One region of the Streptomyces sp. CA-135486 genome, then DNA from elsewhere that is predicted to be linked to it. Evidence: riboswitches for the same ligand, from Rfam matches in the RefSeq annotation. Region 1 holds a riboswitch; the other holds the start of a gene.
The links. A riboswitch is a leader RNA that binds a small molecule or an ion and turns the genes downstream of it on or off. The one in region 1 is predicted to bind glycine.
Positions count from the first base shown of each region.

Region 2: linked by a shared signal. The riboswitch ahead of gcvP (aminomethyl-transferring glycine dehydrogenase) and the one ahead of gcvT (glycine cleavage system aminomethyltransferase GcvT) in region 1 are both predicted to bind glycine.

Region 1 is NZ_JBNJMM010000002.1:1,686,847-1,694,398, reverse strand. Features, by position in the region: gene ACQEVG_RS27140 (enhanced serine sensitivity protein SseB) at 45-815, opposite strand; gene ACQEVG_RS27135 (AAA family ATPase) at 927-1,595, opposite strand; glycine riboswitch at 1,778-1,873, shown strand; gene gcvT (glycine cleavage system aminomethyltransferase GcvT) at 2,022-3,137, shown strand; gene gcvH (glycine cleavage system protein GcvH) at 3,196-3,570, shown strand; gene glyA (serine hydroxymethyltransferase) at 3,593-4,852, shown strand; gene ACQEVG_RS27115 (L-serine ammonia-lyase) at 4,979-6,346, shown strand; gene ACQEVG_RS27110 (STAS domain-containing protein) at 6,591-6,977, shown strand; gene ACQEVG_RS27105 (EF-hand domain-containing protein) at 7,056-7,271, opposite strand; gene ACQEVG_RS27100 (GNAT family N-acetyltransferase) at 7,416-7,552, shown strand, end outside.
Region 2 is NZ_JBNJMM010000001.1:2,914,249-2,921,800, reverse strand. Features, by position in the region: gene gcvP (aminomethyl-transferring glycine dehydrogenase) at 1-2,491, opposite strand, end outside; glycine riboswitch at 2,668-2,765, opposite strand; gene ACQEVG_RS13235 (PRC-barrel domain-containing protein) at 2,868-3,299, shown strand; partial or broken gene ACQEVG_RS13230 (DNA polymerase IV) at 3,329-4,690, opposite strand; gene ACQEVG_RS13225 (MerR family transcriptional regulator) at 4,752-5,348, opposite strand; gene ACQEVG_RS13220 (bifunctional nuclease family protein) at 5,516-5,989, opposite strand; gene ftsR (transcriptional regulator FtsR) at 6,043-6,786, opposite strand; gene ACQEVG_RS13210 (FHA domain-containing protein) at 6,830-7,552, opposite strand, start outside.

The DNA.
Region 1 (7,552 bases):
CGACCATTCCAGCTTAAACGGCAGCCCTGACACCCACTTGACGACTACACGTGCTGTCGTTGGTAGAAGGGCCGCAGCCGCTCAAGCATCCACTCTCCGACAGGGTCCTGCGCCACATCCAGAAGTACGAGATTGACGGGCCAGCACACCTGTGCCCGGCCCAGCGCCCGGCCGAGCGCGTCCATGGGGGCGTTGCGGTCCGCGCCCTCCCAGGAGGACAGCTGGACGCCGATGAACAGGGTGGGCGGATCGCCCTCGACGGAAGCGAGGGCACGGCGGGCGGTGAGGACGACACCGGAGGCCTCGAACTCACCGGCCGCGGCGGCGAGGAAGTCGACCGGCTCCTCCTGCCAGTCCGGCTCGAAGAGCCGCACCCGGCCGCCTGTCGCGGGCCCGTCCAGCAGAGTGCGTCCCACCCGGCACAACTCGGCGACGGCGGGCGGCGGCAGCGGGGCGCCGACGGCGCCGTCCGGGTTCACCGCGATGCCGAGCTGCGGGGGCAGCCCCCGGGCGAATTCGCGGGCGGGGGCGACGGTGAAGGGCATATGGCTGCCGACGCATGCCATGAACTGCTGCTCGGAGCTGTAGACAGGAACGTACGCGGCGCCCTCGATGTCCATCGTGGGCAGGTCGAGGTTGGGGCTGTCGGGGCTGCCCCCGTTGGGCAGCGGCACCCAGATGTGGCTGCGGCCGAGCACCTCGACGAGACGGCCGCCGGCCGAGGCGTTGCCGAGGGATGCGCCGAGCACCTCTTCGAGCTCGTTCGCCGGCCAGCCGCCGTACGGATGCGGATGGGCCTGCTCCGGTGTGTGCATGTGCGTCCTTCTCCCCCGGCTTTCTCCGGTCTTGCGCCACCGACCCTAGCGCCGCGACCGCGCGGCACGCAGTCGGGCCCGAATGGTGGCCGCGAGAAGCCGCGCACCGCACTACGACTCCTCGAAGCCCACCCGCGTCAGCGCCGCCGCCGCGTCCCGGTCCAGCAGGACGGCCGATGCGCAGCCCGCGGGCAGCCGCCCCGCCTCCGCGTCGCGGATCAGCCGGCCCACAGCCCGTCTGTGCCGGGCGAAGGCATAGCCGGAGACCCCGCGGCCGCGCTCGCGCTGCCCCTCCCTGGCCACGGCCGGCGTGACGTCGAGCAGCACCAGATGGAGGCCGCTGCCGCGGCGGCGCGCCTCCCGGGCCAGCCAGCGCCGCACCCAGGCCTGGGTGCCGCAGTCGTGCACGACCACGCCCAGGCCGGAACGGAGCGCGCGCCGCAGTCCCGCGTAGTGGGCGATCCGAACCAGCGGGCGGTAGACGGCGTACGGCAGCAGCCGCGGCATCCACGCGTCCCAGCGGTCCCGGGTGTCCTGCGAGTCGATCCCCCTGCCGCTCGCCGCTTGTCTGATCAGCGTGGACTTTCCGCTGCCCGGCAGGCCGGAGACGACCACGACATCGCCGTCGGCGAAGCCCAGGGTGTGCGGACTGCGCCCGGAGCGGTCTCTCAGGTCGCGCAGCACGGGAAGGGGCGCCTCGAAAAGCTCCCGCACGGGCGCGTCCTGCTGGACGGACACCCCCGCGGTCGTCACGTATGCACCGGACCGCTGCACCGTCATCGCCCTCCCCTGTCTCGGGTCACCTTCACCCTTGCCCATGAAGTGTAAAGAATTAGTAATGTGGCACAACCGTTTTGCAGCTGTGGACTGCCCGTGAAGTGCGGCTGCCCGGATCGGGGCCGGACACCCCACATGGCGGCGATGCGTGCAATGATGTGCCCGCCAACTGCATACCGGCCGCTTGAATCCGCGCGGGAGAGTCCTGGCCACTGTGTGCCGGGCGCCGAAGGAGCAAGTTCCTCCCTTGAATCTCTCAGGCCCCGTACCGCGTGTGATGAGGCAGATCTGAAAAGCGAGCCGCTGTCGAGTGGCTCCACCCAAGGTGCAAGTCACGACCACCACTATGTGCGGTCGAGACGAACCTCTCAGGTTCCGATGACAGATGGGGAGGATTGTCCTCGCCGGCCTGCCCTGGGAGCCACATCTATGAGCAACGCCCCCCGTCTCACCGCCCTCGATGCCCTGCACCGTTCGCTCGGTGCGACCATGACCGACTTCGCGGGCTGGGACATGCCGCTGCGGTACGGCAGTGAGCGCGACGAGCACAACGCCGTACGTACCAAGGCCGGTCTCTTCGACCTCTCGCACATGGGCGAGATCACCGTCACCGGACCGCAGGCCGCGGGCCTCCTCGACCATGCGCTGGTGGGCAACATCGGCTCCGTCGCCGTGGGCCGCGCGCGCTACACCATGATCTGTCAGCAGGACGGCGGGATCGTCGACGACCTGATCGTCTACCGCCTCGGCGAGACCGAGTACATGGTCGTCGCCAACGCGGGCAACGCCCAGGTGGTGCTGGACGCCCTGACCGCACGCGCCGAGGGCTTCGACGCCGAGGTGCGCGACGACCGTGAAGCGTACGCGCTGATCGCCGTCCAGGGCCCTCAGTCCCCCGGCATCCTGAAGTCCCTCACCGACGCCGACCTGAACGGTCTCAAGTACTACGCGGGCCTGCCCGGCACGGTCGCCGGCGTCCCCGCGCTGATCGCCCGCACCGGCTACACCGGCGAGGACGGCTTCGAGCTCTTCGTCGAGCCGCAGCACGCCGAGAAGCTCTGGCAGGCACTGACCGAGGCGGGCGCCCCGGTGGGCCTCATCCCCTGCGGGCTCTCCTGCCGCGACACGCTGCGCCTGGAGGCGGGCATGCCGCTGTACGGGCACGAGCTGACGACCGCGCTGACCCCCTTCGACGCGGGCCTCGGCCGGGTCGTGAAGTTCGAGAAGGCTGGGGACTTCGTCGGACGGGACGCGCTCCGCGCCGCGGCCGAGCGCGCGGAGACCAACCCGCCGCGCAAGCTCGTCGGCCTGATCGCCGAAGGCCGCCGGGTTCCCCGCGCCGGCATGACCGTGGTCGCCGACGGCCGGGTGATCGGCGAGGTCACCTCCGGCGCTCCGTCCCCCACGCTCGGCAAGCCGATCGCCATCGCGTATGTGGACGCGGCGCACGCCGCCCCGGGCACCCCCGGCGTCGGCATCGACATCCGCGGCACGCACGAGCCGTACGAGGTCGTGGCGCTGCCGTTCTACAAGCGCCAGAAGTGACACTGCGCACCGAGTCATCGTTCATCAGCACTCCCCCGCGTACAGGAGAATTCAGGTCATGAGCAACCCCCAGCAGCTGCGCTACAGCAAGGAGCACGAGTGGCTGTCGGCCGCCGAGGACGGCGTGTCGACGGTCGGCATCACGGAGCACGCGGCCAACGCGCTCGGCGATGTGGTCTACGTACAGCTCCCGGAGGTCGGTGACACGGTGACCGCGGGCGAGACCTGCGGCGAGCTGGAGTCGACCAAGTCCGTCAGCGACCTGTACTCGCCGGTCAGCGGCGAGGTCGTCGAGGCGAACCAGGACGTCGTGGACGACCCGTCGCTGGTGAACTCCGCACCGTTCGAGGGCGGCTGGCTCTTCAAGGTGCGCGTCGCGGACGAGCCGAAGGACCTGCTCTCCGCGGACGAGTACACCGAGTTCGCCAGCTGACCACGACCCTAGGGACCGCCTGATGTCGCTTCTCAACACCCCTCTCCATGAGCTGGACCCGGAGGTCGCCGCCGCTGTCGACGCCGAGCTCCACCGCCAGCAGTCCACCCTCGAGATGATCGCCTCGGAGAACTTCGCTCCGGTCGCGGTCATGGAGGCCCAGGGCTCCGTCCTCACCAACAAGTACGCCGAGGGCTACCCGGGCCGTCGCTACTACGGCGGCTGCGAGCACGTCGATGTCGTCGAGCAGATCGCCATCGACCGCATCAAGGCCCTGTTCGGCGCCGAGCACGCCAACGTCCAGCCGCACTCGGGCGCCCAGGCGAACGCGGCCGCGATGTTCGCGCTGCTCAAGCCGGGCGACACGATCATGGGTCTGAACCTCGCCCACGGCGGTCATCTGACCCACGGAATGAAGATCAACTTCTCCGGCAAGCTGTACAACGTGGTCGCGTACCACGTGGACAGCGAGACCGGCCAGGTCGACATGGCCGAGGTCGAGCGGCTCGCCAAGGAGTCCCGTCCGAAGCTGATCGTGGCCGGCTGGTCCGCGTACCCGCGTCAGCTGGACTTCGCGGCCTTCCGCCGGATCGCGGACGAGGTCGGCGCGTATCTGATGGTCGACATGGCCCACTTCGCGGGTCTGGTCGCCGCGGGTCTGCACCCCAACCCCGTGCCGCACGCCCATGTCGTGACCACGACCACGCACAAGACCCTCGGCGGTCCGCGCGGCGGCGTCATCCTGTCCACGCAGGAGCTCGCCAAGAAGATCAACTCCGCGGTCTTCCCGGGTCAGCAGGGCGGTCCGCTGGAGCATGTGATCGCGGCGAAGGCGGTCTCCTTCAAGGTCGCGGCCTCCGACGACTTCAAGGAGCGCCAGCAGCGCACGCTGGACGGCGCGCGGATCCTCGCCGAGCGTCTGGTCCAGGCCGATGTGACCGAGCACGGGGTCTCGGTCCTGTCGGGCGGCACGGACGTGCACCTGGTCCTGGTCGACCTGCGCAACTCCGAACTGGACGGCCAGCAGGCCGAGGACCGGCTCCACGAGGTGGGCATCACGGTCAACCGCAACGCCATCCCGAACGACCCGCGGCCGCCGATGGTCACCTCGGGTCTGCGGATCGGCACCCCGGCGCTGGCCACCCGCGGCTTCCAGGACGAGGACTTCCGCGAGGTCGCGGACATCATCGCCGAGGCGCTGAAGCCGTCGTACGACACCGAGGCGCTGCGCACCCGGGTCACCGCCCTGGCCGCGAAGCACCCGCTTTACCCTGGGCTGTAACAGCCCGAAGCAAAACATATGGGGCACCGCGCACACTGGACCGTGCGCGCGGTGCCCCGCACCACGTACTGCCTTCTGCACCACCCGGCAGACAACGGCGTCTACCAACCCCGCTAGGAGTTCTCCGTGGCCATCTCGGTCTTCGACCTGTTCTCGATCGGTATCGGCCCGTCCAGCTCCCATACGGTGGGCCCGATGCGCGCCGCCCGCATGTTTGCGCGGCGGCTCAAGAACGAGGGTCTGCTGGCCCACACCACCGCGATACGCGCCGAGCTCTTCGGCTCCCTGGGCGCGACCGGCCACGGCCACGGCACCCCGAAGGCAGTCCTGCTCGGGCTTGAGGGCAATTCCCCCCGTACGGTCGACGTCGAGACCGCCGACGAGCAGGTGGAGCGGATCAAGCAGCGAGGACGCATCAACATCCTCGGCATGCACGAGATCGACTTCGACTTCGACAAGAACCTGATCCTGCACCGCCGCAAGGCGCTGCCGTACCACGCCAACGGCATGACGGTCTTCGCGTACGACGCAAAGGGCGAAACGGTTCTGGAGAAGACGTACTACTCGGTGGGCGGCGGCTTCGTCGTCGACGAGGACGCCGTCGGCGAGGACCGGATCGTGCTCGACGACACCGTGCTGAAGCACCCCTTCCGCACCGGCGACGAGCTGCTGCGGATGGCCAAGGACACCGGCCTCTCCATCTCCGCCCTGATGCTGGACAACGAGAAGGCCTGGCGCTCCGAGGACGAGATCCGCGAGGGACTCCTGGAGATCTGGCGGGTCATGCAGGCCTGTGTCTCGCGCGGCATGTCCCGCGAGGGCATCCTGCCCGGCGGCCTCAAGGTCCGCCGCCGCGCGGCGAACTCCGCGCGCCAGCTGCGCGCCGAGGGCGACCCGCAGGCCCGCGCCATGGAGTGGATCACTCTGTACGCGATGGCCGTGAACGAGGAGAACGCCGCGGGCGGGCGCGTCGTGACCGCCCCCACCAACGGCGCCGCGGGCATCATCCCGGCGGTGCTGCACTACTACATGAACTTCGTGCCCGGCGCCGACGAGGAGGGCGTGGTCCGCTTCCTGCTCGCCGCGGGCGCGATCGGCATGCTCTTCAAGGAGAACGCCTCGATCTCGGGCGCCGAGGTCGGCTGCCAGGGCGAGGTCGGCTCCGCCTGTTCGATGGCTGCGGGCGCACTCGCGGAGGTGCTCGGCGGCACCCCCGAGCAGGTCGAGAACGCAGCCGAGATCGGCATGGAGCACAACCTCGGGCTGACCTGTGACCCGGTCGGCGGCCTGGTCCAGATCCCGTGCATCGAGCGCAACGGCATGGCGGCGGTGAAGGCCGTGACGGCGGCGAGGATGGCAATGCGCGGGGACGGCAGCCACAAGGTCTCGCTGGACAAGGTCATCAAGACGATGAAGGACACGGGCGCGGACATGTCGGTGAAGTACAAGGAGACCGCGCGCGGCGGCCTCGCGGTGAACATCATCGAGTGCTAGACCCCGGCGGCAGGGCTCAGCGAGGGGTCAGTGGGTGGGTGGGGAGTACATCGGCGGGTGATCGTCACCGCCACCCGCCTCGGCGGTCAAGCCAGTTCACGAGAGTTCACCCGCACGAGGGAGTTTCGAGAGCTCCGAACGTTTTTTCTCCTCCGCGCCCCCAGTGCCTCGCACTAGTGTCGGGTCCTGTTCACCCAGGCTCCCGGCCGCCAGACCACGCCCGCCGCAGCAAGGAGGCACAGCCATGACCGAGGGGCTGACTTCCAGCTCGTACGACTTACGCGTGCCCCTTCCGGGGCCGTACGGCCGCGTCTACCGCAGCCGTACCCGTACGGTCGTCGAGCTGCACGGTGAGATCGACATTGCCGCGGCCACGCTGATCGGGGCGTATCTGGATGTCGTCACCGCCATACGCGAGCACCAAGTGGTGGTCGACCTGACGCATGTGGCGTTCTTCGACTGCTCCGGCCTTGCGCTGTTGTGCGGGGCGCGGCGGCGCACCGACGAGAACGACGGGCGGATGTGGGTGGTGTGCGACGGCCCGGCGGTCCTGCGGGTGTTCCGGGCAGGAGGGCTGCTGGAGGCGTTCGGCACACTGCCGACGCTGGAGGCGGCGCTCGCGGCTGACTGAGCGGCCGCAGCGCCGGCGGTCCCCGGCGGGCCGGGGCCTCCTCCAGAGCCTTCGGCCCGGGAGGGGTCCCCAGGTGAATCAGGCCTTGTTCAGCGAGTCCCAGAACTCCTCGAACGTCAGCTGACCGTCGCCGTTCGCGTCCTTCGTCCTGATCACTGCCTCGGCGACCGTCTCGGTGACATGGAAGTCGCCCAGCTGCGCCATCACGCTCTTGTACTCCGCCGCCGTGATCAGGCCGTCGCCGTTCAGGTCGTACCGCTCGAACGCCCTGCGCGCCTCTTCGATGTCCGCCACTGCTTCCGCCCCTTCTTCGTGCACTACTGACGGGGTCAGATTATCGGCCCACGCTCCGCTCACCCGCATGCACCCGTCCTACGTCCTCAAGGGAGAGACCTGGGCCTCCGCGGGTGGAGACTCACAAGGAGAAAGGGACCCGGAATGAGCGAGGCACTGGCGAGGATCCTGGCAGCCGCGGCGGCCGGGGAGTTCCCGCCCCCGGACGGCTGTACGACGGTGATCGGGCAGCCGAACGCCCGCGACGCCGGAGTACTGGCCTTCACCGCGCACTCGGTGAT
Region 2 (7,552 bases), on a different contig from region 1:
CGCTGACGCCGGCCGCCTTCGAAATCGGCCGGAGATCGACGATGCACTCGTGCGCGACCAGACCGGCCGGGCCGGTGTAGAGCACCGGGTAGTGCGGCTCCAGGCGCTTGGCGATGTAGTTGGCCGCGAGTACGGCGACCTGTGTCGCACGCTTGAGGCCCTCGCCACCCATGAGACGTACGTACGCCCAGGAGATCGGCAGGATACCCGCCGAGCCCCACGGTGCGGCCGAGATCGGTCCCACGCCCGTCTCGGGCCCCGCGGTCGGCTGGAGCGGGTGGTTCGGGAGGAACGGGGCGAGGTGCGCCCGTACGCCCACCGGACCGACGCCGGGGCCGCCGCCGCCGTGCGGGATGCAGAAGGTCTTGTGCAGGTTGAGATGTGAGACGTCGCCGCCGAACCTGCCGGGCCTGGCGAGGCCCACCAGCGCGTTGAGGTTGGCGCCGTCGACGTACACCTGGCCGCCGGCGTCGTGCACCTGGGCGCAGATGTCGGCGACGTGCTCCTCGAACACACCGTGCGTGGACGGGTAGGTGATCATCAGGACCGAGAGCTCGTCGCGGTACTGCTCGATCTTGGCGCGCAGGTCCTCGGCGTCGACCTCGCCGTCGTCGGCGGTCTTGACCACGACGACCTTCATACCGGCCATCACGGCGCTGGCGGCGTTGGTGCCGTGCGCCGAGGACGGGATGAGACAGACGGTGCGCTGGGTGTCGCCGTTGGCGCGGTGGTACGCGCGCACGGCGAGCAGGCCGGCGAGCTCGCCCTGCGAGCCGGCGTTGGGCTGGATGGACACCGCGTCGTACCCGGTGACCTCGGCCAGGCGTTCCTCCAGCTCATGGATGAGCGTGAGGTACCCCTCGGCCTGCTCGACCGGCGCAAAGGGATGGATCTGTCCGAACTCCGGCCAGGTGACCGGCTCCATCTCGGTGGTCGCGTTCAGCTTCATCGTGCAGGAGCCGAGCGGGATCATGCCGCGGTCCAGCGCGTAGTCCCGGTCGGCCAGCCTGCGCAGATAGCGCAGCATCGCCGTCTCGGAACGGTGCTGGTGGAAGACCGGATGCGTGAGGTAGTCGTCGGTCCGCAGCAGCGACTCGGGCAGCGGGTCCGCGGTCGCCGCGTCCAGCGTCTCGATGTCACCCTCGACGCCGAAGGCTGCCCATACGGCGGTCAGTTGCGTACGTCCCGTGGTCTCGTCGCAGGCGATGGAGACGGTGTCGGCGTCGACGAGATGGAGGTTGACCCCGCCCTCGCGGGCGGCGGCGACCACCTCGGCGCCCTTGGCGGGCACCCGGGCGGTCAGCGTGTCGAAGTACGACCCGTGCACGACCTCCACGCCACCGGCCCGCAGGCCCGCGGCGAGCAGGCTCGCGTACCGGTGGGTGCGCTGCGCGATCGAGCGCAGGCCCTCGGGGCCGTGGTAGACGGCGTACATCCCCGCCATGACGGCGAGCAGCACCTGGGCGGTGCAGATGTTGCTGGTGGCCTTCTCCCGGCGGATGTGCTGCTCACGGGTCTGCAGCGCGAGCCGGTACGCCTTGTTGCCGTCGGCGTCGACGGAGACACCCACCAGTCGGCCGGGCAGGCTGCGCGCGAACTTCTCGCGTACGGCCATGTAACCGGCGTGCGGGCCGCCGAAGCCCATCGGGACGCCGAAGCGCTGCGTGGTGCCCACGGCGATGTCGGCGCCCAGCTCGCCCGGCGAGGTGAGCAGGGTCAGCGCCAGCAGATCGGCGGCCACGGTGACGATCGCGCCGAGCTCGTGCGCCTGCTCGATGAGGGGCTTGATGTCGCGTACGGCACCGGACGCGCCCGGGTACTGGAGCAGCACACCGAAGACGCCGCGCTCGGCGATCTCGGCCGGGATGCCTTCGCTCAGGTCGGCGGTGACGACCTCGACGCCGGTCGGTTCGGCACGGGTCTCTATCACCGCGATGGTCTGCGGCAGGGCGTCGGCGTCGACCAGGAAGACGCCGTTCTTGACCTTGCCGACCCGGCGGGCGAGCGACATGGCCTCGGCGGCGGCGGTGCTCTCGTCGAGCAGTGAGGCGCCGGAGGTGGGCAGCCCGGTCAGGTCGGCGACCATCGTCTGGAAGTTGAGCAGCGCCTCGAGCCGGCCCTGGGAGATCTCCGGCTGGTAGGGCGTGTACGCGGTGTACCAGGCCGGGTTCTCCATGACGTTGCGCAGAATGACCGGCGGCGTGAAGGTGCCGTAGTAGCCGAGGCCGATCATCGGCGCGAGCACCTGATTGCGGTCGGCAAGAGTGCGCAGCTCGGCGAGGACGTCGGCCTCGGTGCGCGCGTCCGGGAGGTTCAGCGCCTCCGCGCTCTTGATCACATCAGGCACCGCGGCGGCGGTCAGCTCGTCGAGCGAGCCGTACCCGACGTGTGCCAGCATCTTGGCCTGGGCCCCGGCGTCCGGCCCGATGTGGCGCTGCTCGAAGGGGGTGCCGCGCTCAAGCTGGGAGAGCGGAATGCGGTTGGCGGTCATTAAGGAGGCCTCCTGGTCTGACGCGACCTACGAGGGGCATCCGGCGCGGATGCCCGGACGGCCTCCCCCTCTGTCATCTCAACCTGAGAGCTTCACCGGCGCGCACGAGGCGCCCCGGCTTTCACCGTCGGTGAGAGCGGTTGCCGTCCGACACCCGCCCTGCTTTCCAGAGTGACCTCGTCCGTGCGGTACGGGGGCCTGAGAGATTCCGGGGAGGATTTGCTCCTTCGGCGCCAGCCGGTACGTCACCGGTGGACTCTCCCGCACAGGGTCAGCAGCCGCTTGCCAGGGTACCAGCGCGCCCCCTCGTCGATCGCTCAAGTGGCCGACGCCCCCGATGTGCACTTTTGTAGTATTTAATCAGCAGTTGCGACCAATTGGAGGGACCGTGCAGACCGACATCGATCCGCGCAGCCTGATCGGCCGCAAGGCGTTCGACCGCAACGGCACCAAGATCGGGACTGTGGACGAGGTGTATCTGGACGACGCCACGGGTGTCCCCGAGTGGGCGGCTGTGCGCACCGGCCTGTTCAGCCGGGACGCCTTCGTCCCGCTGGAGCCGAGCAAGGTCGTCGACGACACCCTGCACGTCCCGTACGAGCGCTCGCTGATCAAGGACGCACCGGACTTCGGAGTCGGCCGTCATCTCTCCCCCGAGCAGGAGCTGCAGCTCTACCACCACTACGGCCTCGAGCTCTCCGCGCCGCCCGAGACGCCGGCACCCTCCTCAGGTCCCGCACCCCCCTCGGGTCCCCCGCCCTCCTCGGACGACACCTCCTTCGGCCGTGTGGCCGGCCAGGAGGACTGACCCGGCTCCGGCCCGGACGGGGGCAGCGGCACCAGCGGCAGCGGATCGGACAATTCCAGGTCCGGATCGTCCACCCGGAAGGTGCGTACGCGACCGGGCGGCGACCCAGGCTCCTCGAACCGCACGGTGACCCGGCCGACGCCGCTGCCCTGCACCCATCCCGCCCCGTATTCGGCGTGCCGTACGTCGTACCCGGCTGCCCAGCGCCGCTCCGAGGGCACCTCCGGCTCCGTCCCGGCCGCCTCCTCTGCCTCCTGCGCCCCCTGTTCGGCCTCCGCCGCCGCTTCCTCGGGAACGGCTTCAGCCTGCTCGTCGGCGGCGGCGGCCTGAGCGAACAGATCCTCCTGGGTGTAGTCCGCGAGCCCGCTCACGCCGACCCCGAGCAGCCGCACCCCGCCCGTGGTGTCCACGGCCTCCAGCAGCCGCCCCGCGGCCTCCCGCACCACCGCGGGGTCGTCCGTCGGCCCGCGCAGCGTCTCCGAGCGCGTCAGCGTCGAGAAGTCGTACCGCCGCACCTTCAGCACGATCGTCCGCCCCGAGTGCCCGGACGCCCGCAGCCGCCGCACGCACCGGTCAGCGAGCCTGTCCACCTCGGTCCGCACCCGCACCCGGTCGTGCAGATCCACGTCGAAGGTGTCCTCGACCGACACCGACTTCGTGTCCCGCTCGGCCACCACCGGCCGGTCGTCGTACCCCCTGGCCATCCGGAACAGCGAGGTCCCGTGCGCCTTGCCCAGCAGCCGTACGAGCTCGTCCTCGCCGGCCTCCGCCAGATCGGCGACCGTGGTCATACCGGCCCGCCGCAGATGTTCCCCGGTCGCCGGTCCGACGCCTGGCAGCGTGCGTACGGACATGGGCCCGAGCAGGTCTCGTTCCGTACCGGGCACTATGAGCACCAAGCCATCGGGTTTCGCCTGCTCGGAGGCGATTTTGGCGAGCATCTTGGATCCCGCGAGACCGACGGAACCGGTCAGCCCGGTGACCGCGCGGATGTCGGCCCGCAGCCGCTCGCCGGTCGCACGGGCCGACGAGGCGTCGTCCGCCGCGCCACCCGCCTCCAGGTCGACAAAGGCCTCGTCCAGGCTCAGCGGCTCCACCAGCGGCGAAAGACGCTGCAGCAGCCCCATCACCTGCTCGCTCACCGTGCGGTAGAGGGAGAAGCGCGGCACCAGATACGCGGCATTCGGCGCCAGACGTCTGGCCTGCGCCATCGGCATCGCCGAGTGCACCCCGAACCGCCTGGCCTCGTACGACGCGGTGGCGACGACTCCGCGCGGCCCGAGCCCGCCGACGACCACCGGCTTTCCGCGCAGACTCGGCTTCGCCGCCTGTTCGGCGGCGGCGAAGAAGGCATCCATGTCCAGATGCAGAATCGTCGGCGTCGTTCTCACAACTTTGATGTTGCCCTACGCCACTGACAATGGCGCCGGGAGCCGGCAGCGCTCGCAGCGCTCAGACGGCCCGGTCGCGTCTGCGCCTGGCCAGCTCGTCCGCGGGGTTGTTCCCGACCAGGGTCTCGCCGGTGTCGATCCGCTCGCCGTGCAGCTGCGACAGCGCCGCCTCGACATCCCGCCAGACCACCCCGACGGCGATTCCGAAGACTCCCTGCCCGCCCTGGAGCAGATCGACGACCTCGTCGGGCGAGGAGCACTCGTAGACCGTCGCGCCGTCGCTCATCAGCGTCATGCGCTCAAGGTCCATGAAGCCCCGCGCCCGCAGATGCTGCACCGCGGCACGGATGTTCTGGAGCGCGACACCGGTGTCCAGGAAACGTTTGACGATCTTGAGGACGACCACATCGCGGAAGCTGTAGAGCCGCTGGGTGCCCGATCCGTACGCGGGACGCACGCTGGGTTCGACAAGACCCGTGCGCGCCCAGTAGTCGAGCTGCCGATACGTGATGCCGGCCGCCGCACACGCGGTGGGGCCTCGGTAGCCGATCGTCTCCCTGGTGGAGTCGGCTGCGCTCTCGTGAAGCGGATACGGCCCGCTCTCCCCCAGACTCAGTCCGGGGGGACCCCCTGCCGCACCGTCGCCGCTGTTTCTCACGCCGACCTCCGTCCTTGACCTGCCATCTCGACGGTAGGCAGTCGCCCGGGGTGCGTCAACGATCGCCACACTCGGCACGCCGAGTGATAATCACCCTGAGAGTGGTTTGCCGTGCCCCCGCTCGGGGAACAGCTAGCCGGATGTGCCCATGCCGCCCGGTCGGGCGGTCACTGGCTGTTGGTGCCGAAGTCCTCGGGCGAGATCTGATCGAGGAACTCGCGGAACTTCTCCACCTCGTCCTCCTGCTCGTCCGGGATGGCGATTCCCGCGTCGTCGAGCACCCCGTCGCTGCCGTAGATCGGCGTACCCGTGCGCAGGGCAAGCGCTATGGCGTCGGACGGTCTGGCGCTCACCTCGACCCCGCTGGCGAAGACCAGCTCCGCGTAGAAGACGCCTTCTCGCAGGTCGGTGATGCGGACCTCGGTGAGCTCCTGGCCCACCGCCTCCAGCACATCCTTGAAAAGATCATGCGTCAGCGGTCTGGCCGGTGCCATGCCCTGCTGGGCGAAGGCGATCGCGGTTGCCTCCCCAGGACCGATCCAAATGGGGAGGTACCGATCGCCTCCCACTTCGCGCAGGAGCACGATCGGTTGGTTCGAGGGCATTTCGACCCGGACACCCACAACGTCGAGCTCGTTCACACAGCAACCCTAGGACGTGCCCGACCGGTTTGGGTAGTCGGGCTCCCCCATGATCAGTGCAGACGGACTCCGAGCGCCGTCTGCACAAGGGCCGCATGGAGCCGTACGGACAGGGCTGCGAGCTCCTTGGTGGTGGCCTCGGCATGTGCCCTGGTCTGCGGATTACGGTGCCGCCGCAAGGGCGCGACCAGCTGTTCCACCAGCCCGGCCTCGCGGTCGGCGGCGGCCTTCATCGCGCGCAGATGGCGTGGTTCGAGGCCGAATCGCCCAAGATCGGCGACAAGTCTGGCCACGGTCACCGACTCCGCGTCGTAACCGCCGTCCTCGTCCTCGGCCAGCAGGCCGTACGACTCCCACTCGTCGAGCTCGGCCTCGCTCACCTCGGCGGCCGCAATCAGCTCCGGCCTGCCCAATCGGGAGGCGGTTGGGCGCTCGGCGTCGGATTCGAAAGCGCCCTCGAGCAGTTCCCGCTGGGCGCCCTGCGGAGGCAGCAGCACCTGCTCGCCACGGCTCAGGGCGTCGAGATGCTCACGGATGACTTTCAGCGGAAGATAGTGGTCCCTCTGCATACGAAGTACCTGAGCCAACCGCTCCACGTCCTCGGGGCCGAACTTGCGGTACCCGGACGGCGTGCGCCGGGGCTCGACCAGCCCTTCGGCCTCCAGAAAACGGATCTTGGAGATCGTGACCTCGGGAAACTCGTCGCGCAGCTGACTGAGTACCGTACCGATGCTCATCAGCCTCTCGCCCGCGGTGGCGGTGCCGTGGCCGGCACCGCCCGTCGGTGTTCGCAGCATGAACCTTCCCTGGGGGTCCCCCCGGACGGGGTCTGGGGGAGGGTCAGATGCCCCGCTGGCTCGCGTAGAAGACCAGCCGGTACTTACCGATCTGGACCTCGTCACCGTTCGACAGGAGGACCGAGTCGATCCGCTCGCGGTTGACGTACGTACCGTTCAGGCTGCCGACGTCCGCGACGCTGAAACGGCCGTCCGCGCCCCTGCGGAACTCCACATGACGCCGCGAGACGGTCACGTCGTCGAGGAAGATGTCGCTCTGCGGATGACGGCCGGCCGTGGTCAGGTCGCCGTCCAGCAGGAAGCGGCTGCCCGAGTTCGGACCGCGGCGCACCACCAGGAGCGCCGAGCCGAGCGGCAGCGCGTCGACGGCCGCCTGGGCCTCCGGGGAGAGCGACGGAACCTGCGTCTGACCCGTCACCTCAGAGTCGTACGCCTCGAGGCCGGAAATGGAGATCGTCGAGGTCGTCTCCGACGGGCGCTCCGCCGGGGCTCCGGCCCGCAGCGGCGCGCCGCAGTTGGAGCAGAACCGGCTGGCCTCGGCGTTGCGGTGCCCGCACCTCGTACAAACCAAGGCCGACATGGACGGACCCTCCTGCTGCGGCTGCCCCGCGTGGGGATTGGTCGCATACGGGTCGGGGCTAAACCCTCCACCCGCACTTGAGGTTGATGGTTCCCCGAAACCTATGCGGCCGGTACCAGCAGGGTCAACAGACGACGCGCCCCGGCCGCCCGAATTGTCACCGCCCGGACCAGCGACCTCGTCCCG